2 regions of the Streptosporangium brasiliense genome follow, and region 1 is predicted to be linked to the other one. Evidence: riboswitches for the same ligand, from Rfam matches in the RefSeq annotation. Region 1 holds a riboswitch; the other holds the start of a gene.

Evidence for each region. Region 1 has a riboswitch for guanidine ahead of J2S55_RS42280 (MBL fold metallo-hydrolase). Riboswitches for the same ligand answer to the same signal wherever they lie in the genome.
Region 2: it holds a riboswitch for guanidine, as region 1 does, so the genes downstream of both, J2S55_RS19280 (DMT family transporter) here and J2S55_RS42280 (MBL fold metallo-hydrolase) in region 1, are expected to answer to the same signal.

What each region holds. Positions count from the first base shown of each region.
Region 1 covers NZ_JAUSRB010000002.1:7,283,120-7,290,464, reverse strand. Annotated here, with positions in the region: gene J2S55_RS42305 (outer membrane protein assembly factor BamB family protein) at 1-222, opposite strand, end outside; gene J2S55_RS42300 (hypothetical protein) at 236-1,615, opposite strand; gene J2S55_RS42295 (cupin domain-containing protein) at 2,057-2,386, opposite strand; gene J2S55_RS42290 (MarR family winged helix-turn-helix transcriptional regulator) at 2,597-3,067, opposite strand; gene J2S55_RS42285 (hypothetical protein) at 3,188-3,322, shown strand; gene J2S55_RS42280 (MBL fold metallo-hydrolase) at 3,430-4,308, opposite strand; guanidine-III (ykkC-III) riboswitch at 4,322-4,389, opposite strand; gene J2S55_RS42275 (nuclear transport factor 2 family protein) at 4,561-4,719, opposite strand; gene J2S55_RS42270 (MarR family winged helix-turn-helix transcriptional regulator) at 4,784-5,242, shown strand; gene J2S55_RS42265 (cysteine hydrolase family protein) at 5,586-6,218, opposite strand; gene J2S55_RS42260 (MFS transporter) at 6,437-7,345, opposite strand, start outside.
Region 2 covers NZ_JAUSRB010000002.1:2,271,123-2,278,467, reverse strand. Annotated here, with positions in the region: gene J2S55_RS19305 (alpha/beta hydrolase) at 1-762, opposite strand, end outside; gene J2S55_RS19300 (GNAT family N-acetyltransferase) at 944-1,393, opposite strand; gene J2S55_RS19295 (hypothetical protein) at 1,485-1,952, shown strand; gene J2S55_RS19290 (SRPBCC family protein) at 1,977-2,444, opposite strand; gene J2S55_RS19285 (VOC family protein) at 2,487-2,855, opposite strand; gene J2S55_RS19280 (DMT family transporter) at 2,920-3,243, opposite strand; guanidine-III (ykkC-III) riboswitch at 3,260-3,325, opposite strand; gene J2S55_RS19275 (class I SAM-dependent methyltransferase) at 3,321-4,130, opposite strand; gene J2S55_RS19270 (acyl-CoA dehydrogenase) at 4,336-6,159, shown strand; gene J2S55_RS19265 (NUDIX hydrolase) at 6,416-7,150, shown strand; gene J2S55_RS19260 (lipopolysaccharide kinase InaA family protein) at 7,147-7,345, shown strand, end outside.

The sequences.
Region 1 (7,345 bases):
ACCGGGGGGTGCGTAGACGGGTTGACCGGGGGGTGGCTGGCCGTACCCGGGGCCGTGAGCCGGTTGGCCGGGGGGTGGCTGGCCGTTACCGGGGCCGTGAGCGGGCCCGCCGGACGGTGGTCGGCTGTGACCGGGGGAGCCCTGGACGGGCTGTCCCCAGTTCGGGAGCCGGTCGGGAGCCGGCTGCCCGCCGTACGGGTTGCCGTTGTACTGGTCGGTCATCTGCGTTCCCCCATCACGCCAGCTGCCGGCGCACGTATGCCGCCCACTGCCGCTCGAATTGCGCCTTGCTCACACCGAGCACCTCGAACAGCGCGGCCTCGCTCTTGTCGCCCTGCGCCCGGTAGGCCGCGGCCACGCCCTCGGCCAGCTTGCGCTCGCCGTACTTCTTGGCGATGAAGCGCATGGCGAGGTTGCCCATGAAGTAGTTGGCGTTGATCAGGTTCTCGTAGTCCCAGAAGACGTTATCGGGAAGCTTGCCCTCGAACGGCCTGGCCAGCCGCCCTGCCAGGTAGGCCCGGCCTTCGGGGAAGCGGCGGACCTGAGCGACGCTCTGGTGCCGGGTGGCGGCGTAGTCGGCGAAGCCCTCGACGATCCAGTTGGCCTTGCCGAACAGCGAGAACTGGGCGCTGTCGAGGGTCGCGACCAGCGAGTGGGCGATCTCGTGCTGGGCGACCTCCTGGATGCCCGCTCCGTCGTCGAAGAAGGGCGAGGTGGTGTCCAGCACGATACGGCTGCCGCCGATCCTGATGCTGCTGCCCGCTCCCCAGCTGGGCATCGGAATGGACACGCCCGCCTCGTGCGCCTTCTGCCTGCGGAACAGGTTGCCCAGCTGGGCCTGGCCCTCGGCCAGCGCGATCACGAACCCGGTGGACACCGCGGCGTCCGGTGGGCCGTTGCGCCGCCAGAAGGCCAGGTCCGCAGTGGTGGCCTTGGCGACGGCCGGCGCGATGCGCCTGGCGAGGGCGGCCTCCTGCGGTCTGGCCAGCACGATGCTGGAGCCGGCCTTCACCACGGCGACATCGGGCCAGATGTCCCACGGGCCGGGGTAGTACACGGTCTTGGAGCCCTCGCCGCTCGTGATCGACGGGGGCGCGCCGCCCACCTTGGTGACGACCAGGGGCGCGTCAGCCGAGGCCTTCTCGATGGTCCAGCGGTACCACTCCGATACCGGCTGGAGATCGATGCGGGTGAAGCGGTGCACGAATGCGACGTCCTGGGTGAACGTCACGCCGCGTCCGAAGCTGTCCTCGGTGCGACCCGTGCGGCGCAGCGTCTCATAGGACATCTGGGTCAGCGGCATCTTGCGCAGGTTGGCGAACAGTCTCGCCTGGTCGCGGACCAGGGCGGCGTTCTTCTGGTCGAAGATCGAGGTGAACGTCTTGGCGTCACCTGACGTCAGCGCCTCACTGTGTGCCTTGAGCAGCGCGGAGATCTCCTCATCGGTGACCACGACCGTGTCGGGGTCGACCGGCCCCTGATCGGTCGGCCCTGGGGCTGCCGATCCGGTCGGACGCGGGTCGAGCGCCGAGGCGGAGCCCCGGTCCCGCAGGACCACCCCTACTCCCGCGCCCGCGGCGACGACCAGGGCGAGGGAGAGGACGCCCAGCGTCACCCACAGTCCGGTCCTGCGTCTGGGGGGTGGGGGTGGGGGCGGTGGTTGCTGCCATTGGCCCTGCTGCCATGGCGGCGGTGGCTGGGTCGGATACTGCGGGCGGAAACCGGGCCCCGTCGTCACTATTGCCCCGTTAGACCTGATAGTTCACGAAATGTGGCAATAGTACCAGTGGCCACAGATCGCCAAGCGATCATGCGGGGACCGGTTGAAGCGGCGGTTCCCCCCGAACGTGCCCCCCACATCCGGGCACGTTGTGGGGTCAAGCGACGGCTGACCGGGCCGGCCCGAAGGTGTTGGCCGCTCTGCGTAAGGCCTTCGGGCCGGCTCCGAGAGCCTGCGGCCTGTGCCGGGAGATCCAAGGCCCTGGAGATGTCCACCGAGACCTTCCGCCGCCACCGCACAGGTTGCTCAGGGCCTGTCCTTGAAACGGGACCGGCGCTAGGACTGGGGGATCCCGGTGTATGCGGGGGCGAAGAACACCAGCGTCACCAGGTCCTCGGTGATGTCATGGAAGCGGTGTTCCTCGCGGGCCGGGACGAAGAGCGTGGTGCCGGGGCCGACCTCGACGGTCTGGCCGCCGGAGGTGAAGGAGCCGCGCCCGCTCGTCACAACGTAGATCTCGTCTTCGTTGTGCGGTGACTGCCCGTCTGTCGCGCCGGCCGGGATGGAATACGTTCCGAAGCTGAGGGCGGGCACCCGCAGGTGCTCCGCGTAGTCGGCGGACCCGTCCGCCGCGGGTACGAACCGTCCACTGTCGATGATCTCCATGGCCCTCGATCATTTCATGACGGAACATTCCGCACGCTCGCGGGTCAGGGAGCCGGGGCCTGGGGTTCGAACCATGGGCGCAGGCCCGCCGTCGGGGTGCTCGATCCGGATGTCGATGCCCCGGTCGCCGCGTGCCGGAGTGATCCGGTCGCCGTACGGGTTCTCCGGCAACAGCGGGGCCGCGACGGACCGCTGGGTGGCGCCGGCGTGTCAGGCGCCGATCCCCAGGAGTTTGCCCAGAAGCGTGCTCAACTGGCCACGCTCCTCGGGCGTAAGAGGGTGGAAGGTGTCCTCGAGGAAGGCCGGGACCGACGTCTGGGCCTCGGCCAGCCGCCGTTGGCCGGAGTCGATGATGGTGACGGCGTAGGAGCGGCGGTCGCGGGGGTTGCGTTCCCTGCGCACGTGGCCCGCCTGTTCCAGGTCGTCGCAGATGCTGACCATGACGCTGCGGTCGATGCGCAGCTCCTCGCTGAGCGTCTGCTGGGAGCAAGGGCCGACGGCGTCGAGCATCTGGAGCACGAGATGCTGCCCGACCCCGAGGCCTTCCTCGGCGGCGTGCGTGTCCGCGGCGCGCGCCACGGCAGCCGAGGCCCGGCACAGTGCGATGTCCAGCCGCTCGGCGGCGAGTTGCGGAAAGTACGTCGGCCGTGCGCGCTCGGCTGTCCTGGTCGTGGTCGCCATCGATCTCCTCTTCGCCCTGCCGCCAGCCTACCGCATACCGTCTTTCCGCCAATCGTTTGACAGCAGATGATTTGTAGTCATACGGTCTCATTCATCTGTCGGCAAATTGTTTGTACTCAGATGGAGAGTGGTCGTGTCACGCCGGCCGGTTACCGCGTCGCGTTCCTGACAGCGGGCGGCTTCTCCCCGCTGGGCGCTCTCATCACCGCCTACGGCCTGCGCTCGCGCCGCCCCGCCCCCGTAGCCACCGCCTGAGTGGTGAAGGCCCTCCACTCGGGGCGGGCCGGTCGATCAGCCGGCCCGTAGGTATCGCGGCCGGGGGCGACGTCGCATCGGGCAGGAGGTCCGATGCGTCGTGCGGCTCATGAGTTCGGCCAGAGGACGAAGAGAGGGTAGGCACGCCGGCTGGGCCGGTCGCCGATCTCCTTGATCGCCGTACGGATTTCGTGCAGGTGCCCGGTGGTCATCTGCAGTGGGGGCTCGTCGGGCTGGTAGGTGGTGCGGATCGGGTAGTCCACGCCTGGCTGCCTGGTCATCTCGATGTGGCAGCCGAGCACGTGGGTGACCGGCCGGCGGTCGGAGAAGTCGATCAGGCGGTCGATGCTCCGGGCGAAGGCCGACCAGTCCTGGATGTAGAGACGGCCCGGGTAGACCGTGTCGCCAGTGAGCAGGAGCCCGGTCCACCGGTCGTAGAACGTGACCGCCGCCTCGTGGTGGCCCGGGGTGGCCAGGCACTCCAACACACGGCCTCCCAGGTCGACCTGGGCCACCACGTCGGGATCCTTGCTGAACCCGAAATACTCCCAGGCGGTGACCAGGTCCGCGCCGACCACCGTGGTATCGGGGCGGCCGGCGAACTGGTCGTCGCCCGCGACGTGGTCGCCGTGCGGGTGGGTGTGCAGCACCAGCAGGTGGTACTCCTCCCGGGGGTGGCGGGCGAGCCGGCCGGCGACGAGCTCGTCGACCACCCGGCGCAAGGGGAAGAACTCGGCGGATGCCGTGGCGCCGGTGTCGATCAACACCGCCCGCGCGTTTCCGAACAGCAGGAACAGGAACGGCGCCTCGTAGTTGATCGCCATGTTCTGCCGCAGGATGAACGTGTGCTCGTCGTAGGCGTGGACCTGGATGTCCGGATCGGTGTTGTGCTTGGCCGACGGTGAGCCGTGAATCCACCGGACGTCCAGCGCGCAAGGCTCCGGAGTCACTCCGGTGAAATCGATCAGGGATATGCCCGCATCCATGACGTCTCCTTCGAGTGCGTCGTCTTTGCAGGCCGGGTACGGCGCACATCTCGTCCGGGGCAAGCGCTTACGGGCTTCCACGGCGACGCTACCACGGCAGTGATCAACTGCTCTCCGTCACCGTGGAACGTCCGGGGTGCCTGTCGCCGCGGCGGAGCGGCGTCGGACCGGCGGATCCTTGATGCCGGGGTGCGGGTCGTATCCGGCCGGAGATTCCCGCCAGGAGGGTGCGCCGGCGGTCGGCCGACTCGATCATGTCCAGGTTTCGGAGTCGTCGGCGAACAGCGCGCCGAACGCCTGGGCGTCACCCGGCGTCCAGGCCGCCAGGAAGTCGGCGAAGAGTTCTTCGATCTGAGTGTTGTCGCCGGTTCGCGTGCTGGGAGTGGTTGCGGTGAGGATGGTTGAGCGCATGGAGGCCTCCGCACATGATATCGTCGTTTCGATTAACGAAATATACGATAACGGAAAGATTCGAATGTCGAAACACAGTGTTTTCGGGGAGATCGCCCTGGAGCTGCGGCAGCTGCAGCAGAGCTTTGACGCTTTCGACGAGGCGGCCGCCGCCCGGCTCGGCCTCAACCGCACCGACCTGCGCTGTCTCGACGTGGTGCTGGCCGACGGCCCGGTGCCCGCGGGCCGGATCAGCCTCGCGCTGAAGCTCAGCCCGGCGGCCACCACCACGGTCATCGACCGGCTGGAGCGCGCGGGCATGGTGGTCCGTTCCACCGATCCGGGTAACCGCCGCCGCGTCCTGGTCGCCGCGACCGACGCCGCCCGCTCGGCCGATGCCGAGATCTTCGTCCCGGTCGGCCAGGCGGGTGCCCGGGCGCTGCAGGAGTACGGGCCGGACGAACTGGCCGTCGTCCTCGATTTCCTGCGTACTGCCCGAAGAGTCCAAGAAGAGCAGGCCGCCCGCGTCAGGGCCCTGTCCTGAGCTGGGGGCAGGCAATGATGAGGGGGGAGGAGGGCCGGCCTTTCCTGTCCGTTCCGCGGTGATGACCTCACGGTCCGCCGATCCCGAAAGGCCGGGTGCCCGACAGCGGCGCAGCCGGGACCATACCGTCTGCCGCGACACCCCGACATGGCCGGCGGTCTCGCTCACCCCCGCGTCGGCGGGGACCGCCGACACCGCCCGACAGCGCTGCTCGACAGCGGACAGACCCACACACAGCTGACCCGTCCGACCGTCTCGGCGGACACATGATCCGTCAGCGGTCAGAACCGAGGTCCGGCCGCTGACAGCGATCCCCCTGACGGTCGCTGATCGTCATTGACGGTTATGCCCTGCCGGTCTTTGCCCGATCGGGATGGCTCTCGTGCAGGAGCGAGCGCAGTTCGGCGGTGTCGACGATGTGGGCCACTCTCGGGAAAATGCTGGTCATCAGGGTCTGGTGGGCTTGCGGGTCCGGGTCGGTGACACCGTCGGAGAGGACGTAGAGCCGGTAGTCGCGGTCGGCGGCGTCAGTGACGGTGGACAGTACGGCGCCGCTGGTGGTGATGCCGGCGATGACCAGGGTGGTGATTCCGCGATCCCGCAGTTGCCGGTCCAGGTCTGTCGTCGACAGCGCGCCGTAGCGGGTCTTGCGGACGGTGATGTCGCCGGGCTCGGGAGCGAGCTGATGGTGGAAGTCTGTGGCGGGATCCGCGTGGTGCATGAGGCGCTGCCGGCCGAGGAAGGAGAAAGTCTTGTTGGCCGGCGGGATCGCCGCCCAGTCGGCTGCGGTGAATCCGACTCGCACGTAGGCGATGGCGGCGCCGTGCGCTCGCATGTCGGCGATGGCGCCGGCCACCCGTGACAGCAGCGCTTCCGGGTCGGCCAGGCCGGGGAGCGAGGCCAGGATTCCCTGCTGGTAATCCAGGACGAGCAGTGCGGCCGTCCGGGGGTCGAGCACCGGGGGCGTGACGGTCATTTCTCTCCTTGGGTGATGAGGGTGCCCTGACACGCGAGACCGCGCGCCGGGGCCGACTACACATTGGGTACGTGAGCCACGATCTGCCGTGCCGCGACCCCACCGGCCTCGGTGAAGGCCGCCGCGCTCATCTCCGAGCCCTACGCGGAGGGGCGGACCGCTCCGACAGGGGTGCGCGACCCGATCGCGGTGACGGCCGTGACGGCCGTGACGGCCCGTCAGGCGCGGCTCGGTGCCGGCTCCGGCTCGGTGAGGGGTGCCGCGGCGCGTCGGGGGAGCAGCAGCGGAGTCGCCAGCAGGAGCACGCCGGCCAGGCCGATGGCCGTGCGCGGGCCGAGCAGGCTGCCCAGCACACCCCATACGGCCGTCAGGAGCGCGGTCGAGACCTTGGTCGTCACCGACCAGGCGGACAGCGTGCGGGCGACCCGCTCGGTCGCGGTGCGTTCGAGGCGGTAGGTGGCGCAGACGGGATTGAAGACCCCGCAGCAGAAGATCAGCCCGAGCTCGACGCCCATCACCAGCAGCAGCCCTCCGGTCCCCGGCCCCAGGAAGGCCAGCCCGATGGGCCAGATCGCGCGCAGCACCCCGGCCGCGACCAGGACCCGGTGCTGCCCGAACCGGGTGACGAGCGGTCGGGCCAGCCGCGAACCGAGCAGCCCGCCGACCGCGGGCGCGGCGAAGGCGAGGCCGTACTGCCACGGTGCGAACCCGAGTTGGCCGAGCATCAGGACGGCCAGCAGCGCGTCGGTGGCCATCACCAGGCCGTTGAACAAGGCGGTGTTGAAGAACAGCGGACGCAGCGTCGCGTCGGCGAGGATGTAGCGCCAACCGTCGAGCAGGTCCCCGGCCCGCATGCGCGCGGCCTCCCGGCGCTCGGGCCGCGGCTCCTGGCCGCCCGCCGCGCGGATGCCCAGGGCCGAGAGCAGGTAGCTGACCGCGTCGGCCACCACCGTCGCCACCGGACCGAGGAGCCCGATCGCGGCACCGCCCAGCGGTGGTCCGATGATCGTGGTCGTCCAGGTCGTGGACTCGAACCGGGCGTTGGCGACGAGCAGGTCCTCGGCCGGCAGCAGCGTCTTCAGGTACGCGCCGGAGGTGGCGCGGAAGGTGATGTCGGCCGCCGCGAC
Region 2 (7,345 bases), 5.0 Mb from region 1:
GACGGCCTGGAGCGCCTTCGGCCCCTGGTCGCCGGTGAACAGCCGGCTGGCGTGGTCCCCGCCGGAGAGGACGAGCAGCTGGCGGTCGGCTGACTTCACGGCCTCGTTGTAGACGACCTGCAGCATGTCGAGCGGGGCGTCGGGGTCGGCGTCCCCGGTCACCTGGAGGAAGGGGGCCCTGAGCTCGTCGACCTCCCCCGGCTGGATCGTCCCGGAGATGCTGATGACCCCGGCCGGCGGGGGCTTCAGCTCTCCGGCCGCGAGCAGGGAGACCCGTCCGCCCATCGATCCGCCGACCAGGAACACCTTCTCCGCACCCGCCTTGCGCAGCCGCCCGGCCATCGCGACGGTGTCCTCCTCAGGGGCCGCCGTGTTGTTCCGGTCGAACAGCAGGACCCGGTGTCCGGCGGCGACCAGCCGGTCGGCCAGCGGGAGCCAGGTGCACACGGTGCCCTGACGCTCGTAGGAGACGACCACTCCCACGGGCCCCTTGCCCATGATCACACCCTTGGTGGTGGTGCCGCCGCGTTTGTACTCGAAGAGCTCGCCTGTCTTCTCGGTGACGCAGCCGTCGATGCCCGCCTCGGCGGAGCTCTCGGTGGAGCTGGGGACGGGGCTCGCGGCGGGGGTGGGGGTGGTGCTCCGGGTGAGGGTCGGTCCGGGCTGCGCGGTCGCCGGGCCGTCGGCCTGGCCGCCGGCCGTGCTCCCGCAGGCCGCCAGCAGCACGGCCAGTGCCCCCAGGCCCAACGCGTGTCGTCCCATCGCTGTCCTCGTCAATTCGCTCTCCCTGTCGGCGCGGACGGATTCTGTCAACGTGGACGGATTCTGTCGGCGCGAGCGGATCTTGTCGACGTGGACGGATTCCGCCGGTGCGGGACAGAGCCCGTCGGTGCGGACGCCTCCCGCCGGCGCGGGGCGGAGCCCGTCGACGTGAGCGGAGCCGTCAGCTCAGCGCGAGCTTGTACCCCTCGTGGGAGGCGACGAAGCCGAGGGAGTCGTAGAACCGGTGGGCGTCCTTGCGCGCCTTGTCGGTGGTGAGCTGGACCAGCGCACAGCCACGGGCCCGGCCGCGCTCGACCGCCCACTCCATCATCTGGCGGCCCAGGCCCCTGCCGCGCAGGGCGGAGACGATCCGGACCGCCTCGATCTGCATCCGGAGCGCCCCCCGGCGGGAGATGCCCGGGATGTAGGTGAGCTGCATGGTGCCCACGACCTCACCGTCCAGCTCCGCCACGATCAGCTCGTTGTTGGGGTCGGCGTCGATGGCCTCGAAGGCGGCGCGGTGCTCGGCGCCGAAGTCGCCGGTGCGGGCGGCGGAGATGGTGTCGTCGGCGATCATGCCCACGATCAGCGGGACGTCCTCTATCCGGGCGGTACGGAAGTTCACTGCCATGGCGGCCAACTTATCGGGGGGACGGAGCTCAGGGGCGGGTCAGGGTTGCTCCCCGATGTGGACAAGGGGCTCGGAAGGGCAGTCTGATGCCATGAACGACGAACTGACTCGACGTGACGAGATGTCCCTCGCCGGAGCGGCGCTGCGCGGGGCGCCGTGGAAGGCCGCCGCGGTGACCGGCGGCGTGGCCGCGGCCGCCAGCTTCGGCATGGGCCTGATCCTGCCCGGGGACGCCAGCCTCACCTGGGCTCTGTCGCTCGGCATCGGCCTGTTCACGCTGATCGCGGCGGTCGGCTCGGTCAGCAGGCCCAAGACCGGCGACCGGGTGACCCGGCAGGCCCGTCTCTGGGCCCTGCGCCACCCCTGGCGGTTCTCCCTCTACCCGGCGCTGGGCGCCGCCGCGCTCATGTATCCCGTGCAGCTGATCGTCGACGACGAAGGCGTCTTCGGCGCGGCGCTGGACGCGCTCCAGGGCGGTGTCGCGGTGTATCTGGTCACCGCCGTCCTGGCCCTGACCCTCAGGGGACGGGGGCAGTCGTCCCTGCCGCACGGTGGCTGAGCGGGTCCGTCCCGCCGGCGGCTCTCACGCCCGCTCGGCCACCCGCTTGATGCCCTCCAGGGTCCGCCGCATGTTGGCCTCGTTGTGGGCGACCCGGTCCCGGACACCGGTGACGAGGCCGCCGATGACCCGCATGAGGGGGTTGCGGGTGGTCCAGGTGCTCTGCTCCACGTGGCAGCCCGTCTCGGTGGGCGTGATACCGAAGCGCCAGACGGCCACGTGGATCAGACCGGCGGCCTGGACGTGGTAGGCGAAGGCCCGGCCGGGCTCGGCGGTGATCACCGTGCAGAGGGTGGACCAGCGCCGCCGCCCGTGCCTGTTGTGCCCGCGGAACCTGGCCCCGGGCCGCGCCTCCCGGACCGGTCCGACCCATCGGGCCCGCTCGCACTCCACGTTCCAGTCACCCATGTCGGTGATGTCGGTGACCAGGTCGTAGACCACCGCGGGCGGCGCCGCGATCTGGATGCTCACGGACGCGCTCGGGGGGCTCATGACCGCAGCATGTCCGACAGAACATCACTCCGGCAAGGGCTGCTACGCCTTCTCGTACCCCGCGCGGCAGACGCAGAACTCGTTGCCCTCCGGGTCGAGCATGGTCACCCAGCCGGTGCCGTCGGGGTTGCGCCGGTCGTCGTGGACCGTGGCGCCGAGCCCTAGCAGCCGCTCGACCTCCTGGTCGCGGGTGGTGCCCTCGGACCCGGTGACGTCCAGGTGGACGCGGTTCTTGACCGTCTTGCCCTCCGGGACCCGGATGAACAGCATGTTCAGCGCGCCCTGGAGGAGGATCTCGTCGTCCTCCTTGCCGCCGTCGGGGTGGATCACCCAGCCGGTGGCCTCGCTCCAGAAGGTCGCCAGCTCGTACGGCTGGGCGCAGTCGAAAGTCACGAAGTGAACGTCAATCATGCGCACACCCAATCGCGACACCACCTAAGTCGTCAAACCGGTTAGCCATGGCGCCCGCGCGGGATCAGTGCCCGCCGCCGGCGAGGTTGAGGCCGACGACTCCGGCGAGGATGAGGGCGATCGAAGCGATCTTGAGGAACGACACGTCGTCGCCGAGGAACAGCATGCCCAGCGACGCGGTGCCGACGGCACCGATGCCGGTCCAGACGGCGTAGGCCGTACCGACCTCAAGGCTCTTGAGACCGACCGCGAGCAGGCCGAAGCTGAGCACGGCGAAGACGACGAATCCGACGCTCGGCAGCGGCACGGAGAACCCGTGGCTCATCTTGAGCGAGTAGGCCATCGCGACCTCGAACAGACCCGCGACGATGATGATGACCCAAGCCATGACGGCTCCCTCCACAGGAGCGTCGTCTTTTCAGGCCGGGTACGGCGCGTCTCGTCCGGGAGCCTCCCGTCGGGGGCTCATCCGCTGGAACGCTGCGGGTCTCCTTCTGATTCCCACCAGAGTGTGAACCACCGCTCGCGCGGCAGCGGCCACATGTCCAGCTCGACCACCGCCGCGATGACCTCTGCGGCCCGGTCCTGACCGAGGCAGAGCCGCCGGCATGCGCTCTCGGCCAGCTCCTCCAGCGTGCCGAAGCGGCTCAGCGGGGCCGGCCGCCACTCGTGGCGGACCTCGTGGCCGAGCGCCTCGGCGACGGCGATCACGTCGTGGGCCGTGGGCCGCTCCGGGCGGCGCAGGCCGTGGAAGTGCTCCCACAGGGGGGTGAGCCAGCTCATCGGATGGCGCTCGGTGAGCTCCAGGACGACCCGGCGGCGGGCGTGGCCGGACAGCTCGGTGAGGAAGGCCGCCAGGTCGGGCACGTTGTAGACGACGTGGGCGGCGACCGCCACGTCCGCCACCGGGGTCTCGGCCGCGACGTCGGGCCACCGGCCCCGGACGGTCCGGACGGGGACGCCCAGCGCGTCCGCCCGGGACGTCAGCTCGGCCAGCATGTCGGCGGAGGGATCGACCGCGATCAGCTCCCCCAGGCTCCCGGCCAGCGGCAGCGAGGCGGCCCCGGCGCCGGCGCCGACGTCCAGCACGGTCCCCCCGGCCGGGAGCGCCTCGGCGGTCCGGGCGAGGGTCGGCCCCTCCGGCTCCGCGAGCGCGAGGTCGGTCCGTCCGGCGAACCGGGCCGGCGAATGCCCCCAGGGGTTCTCCGGCGCCCGCGCCACGATCTCGTCGGGGATGGCCCACTGGGCGAGGTCCGATCGCCACTGTTCGTCCATGCGGCCGAGCTTAGGAAAATTCGCCGGGCCGGTCGATCAACGTCAGGGCCGGGAGTCGCCCAGGTCACCTGACCTTCCCCGGAGGAGTGTGACAAACGTCCTATCAGTACGGTTTTCTAGGGGTTACTGACGGGTAGCATTGTCGGTAAGGTTACTGGCCAGTATGTAAGAGTCCCGGTTCCCCCGGTTTCAAGGAGCAGACCCCATGGGCCACTACAAGAGCAACATCCGTGACCTGGAGTTCAATCTCTTCGAGGTGTTCGGGCGCCGGGACATCCTGGGCACCGGCCCCTACGCCGACCTTGACGAGGACGTCGTGCGGACCATCCTCGACGAGGTCAACCGCCTGGCGACCGGCGTGCTCGCCGACTCCTTCGAGGAGGGCGACCGCAAGCCCCCGGTCTTCGACCCCGCCACCGGCACGGTGACGATGCCGGAGGGCTTCAAGAAGTCCTTCGCCGCCTACCGCGACGCCGGCTGGACCAACATCGGTCTGCCCGCCGAGATGGGCGGCCCCGGCCTGCCCAACAGCGTGAACTGGGCGCTGGCCGAGATGATCCTCGGCGCGAACCCGGCGATCTGGATGTACGCCAGCGGCCCGGCCTTCGCCCACGTGATGCACGCGATCGGCACCGAGGACCAGAAGCGCTACGCGCAGCTGGCCATCGACAACCAGTGGGGCGCCACCATGGTGCTCACCGAGCCCGACGCCGGTTCCGACGTGGGCGCCGGCCGCGCCAAGGCCGTCCGGCAGCCCGACGGCACCTGGCACATCGAGGGCGTCAAGCGCTTCATCACCAGCGCCGAGCACGACATGGCCGACAACATCTTCCACCTGGTCCTGGCCCGCCCCGAGGGGCACGGCGTGGGCACCAAGGGGCTGTCGATGTTCCTGGTCTCGAAGTACCACGTGGACCTGGAGACCGGCGAGCTCGGCGAGCGCAACGGCGTCTACGTCACCAACGTCGAGAAGAAGATGGGCCTGAAGGTCTCCACGACCTGCGAGCTCACCTTCGGCGAGAAGCACCCGGCCGTGGGCACGCTGATCGGCGAGGTGCACGAGGGCATCAAGCAGATGTTCATGATCATCGAGCATGCCCGGATGATGGTCGGCACCAAGGCGATCGCCACGCTCTCCACCGGCTACCTGAACGCCCTGGAGTACGCCAAGGCCCGCGTGCAGGGCGCCGACCTCACCCAGATGGCCGACAAGTCGGCGCCGCGCGTGACCATCACCCACCACCCGGACGTGCGCCGCGAGCTCATGCTCCAGAAGTCGTACGCCGAGGGCATGCGGGCGCTGGTCCTGCTCACCGCCACCTACCAGGACGCGGTGCAGATCGCCGGCTTCGAGGGCCGCCGCGACGAGCACGCCGAGGCGATGAACGACCTGCTGCTCCCGCTGGTCAAGGGCGTCGGCTCCGAGCGCTCCTACGAGCTGCTGGCCCGGTCGCTGCAGACCCTGGGCGGCTCGGGCTACCTGCAGGACTACCCGATCGAGCAGTACATCCGGGACGCCAAGATCGACTCCCTCTACGAGGGCACGACGGCGATCCAGGGCCTGGACCTGTTCTTCCGCAAGGTCCTGCGCAACCAGGGCGCGGCCCTCGGCGCGCTGTACGGCGACATCAAGTCCTTCGCCGCCTCCGAGGCCGGCAACGGCCGCCTCAAGGAGGAGCGCAAGCTCCTCGACGAGGCCGCCGACGAGGTCAAGGCCATGGCCGACACCATGGCGGGCTGGGCCATCGGCTCGCTGGAGACGCCGCAGGAGGTCTACAAGGTCGGCCTCAACACCACCCGGTTCCTCCTCGCCCTGGGCGACCTGGTGATCGGCTGGCTGCTGCTGCGCCAGGCCGAGGTGGCACTGACCGCGCTGGGCTCCTCCGACCGCGACAAGCCCTTCTACACCGGCAAGGTCGCCGCGGCCTCGTTCTTCGCCCAGACCGTCCTGCCCAGGCTCGCCGCCGAGCGCCGCGTGCTGGCCGCCACCGGCCAGGACCTGATGGAGCTCCCGGAAGAGGCCTTCTGACCTCTCCCACCCCGGCCACCTGCTCCCGCGGCAGGCCGGGCGAGGGGCGTCCCTGTTCCACAGGGGCGCCCCTCGCCCATTTCCCCTGCCCCCGCCCCTCCCCGCACAGAGTCCTCCAGCTCCCCGCACAGAGTCCTCCGTCCCTCCGCACAGATCTCCCGCCCCTCCACGCGGACACGGGGAGGCGGGGAGGCGCGTTGACACACGGGACAAGTTATTCTCATATTGAGAGTATCTTGGATGGGGAGGACATGCGATGGACGGATCCCAGTTCCCGGCCGGCTACGATCCGCGGGCCTTCCCGGCGGTCGCGGTGACGGTCGACGTGGTGGCGCTGACCATCCGCCAGGGCGCGCTGCAGGTGCTGCTGGTCGAGCGGGGCGAACAGCCCTACGCGGGACGGTGGGCGCTGCCCGGGGGGTTCATCCGGCCGGGCGAGGATCTGCCTGAGGCCGCGGCGCGGGAGCTGGCCGAGGAGACCGGGCTCACCCCGCGGGCGCACATCGAGCAGCTCGCCAGCTACGGGGCCCCGGAGCGGGACCCCCGGATGCGGATCGTGTCGGTCTCCTACCTGGCCTTCGCGCCCGACCTGCCCGATCCCCGCCCCGGTACGGACGCGGCGGACGCCGCCTGGCACCGCGCCGACCGGCTGCCGGAGCTGGCCTTCGACCACGGCCGCATCCTCGGGCACGGGCTGGAGCGGGCGCGGGACAAGCTGGAGTACACCCCGCTGGCCACCACGTTCGTGGGCGAGACGTTCACGATCTCCGAGCTGCGCGGCGTCTACGAGGCCGTCTGGGGCCTGCCGCTGCACGCGGGCAACTTCCACCGCAAGGTCCTGTCGGTCCCCGGATTCGTGGAGAGCACCGGGGAGACCACCGAGAGCGGCGGAGCCCGGGGCGGCCCCCGGGCGAGGCTCTACCGGGCCGGCGACGCCAAGCTCCTGCACCCCGCGCTGCTGCGGCCCGCCCGCGAGGAGGAGGTCAGATGACCACCACGGCCGAGGCGGTCGCCCTGGTGGCCGCCGCCCGCACACCGGACGACCTGTTCGGCCGGGAGGCCCCGCACCGGGCGTACCGGCGGCTGGCGCGGCTGCTCCATCCCGATCTCGCCTCCGGGCCGGACGCCGCGACGGCCTTCGTCAAGCTCGCGGGGCTGTGGGCGGCGCGGGACCGGGCCGACCGGG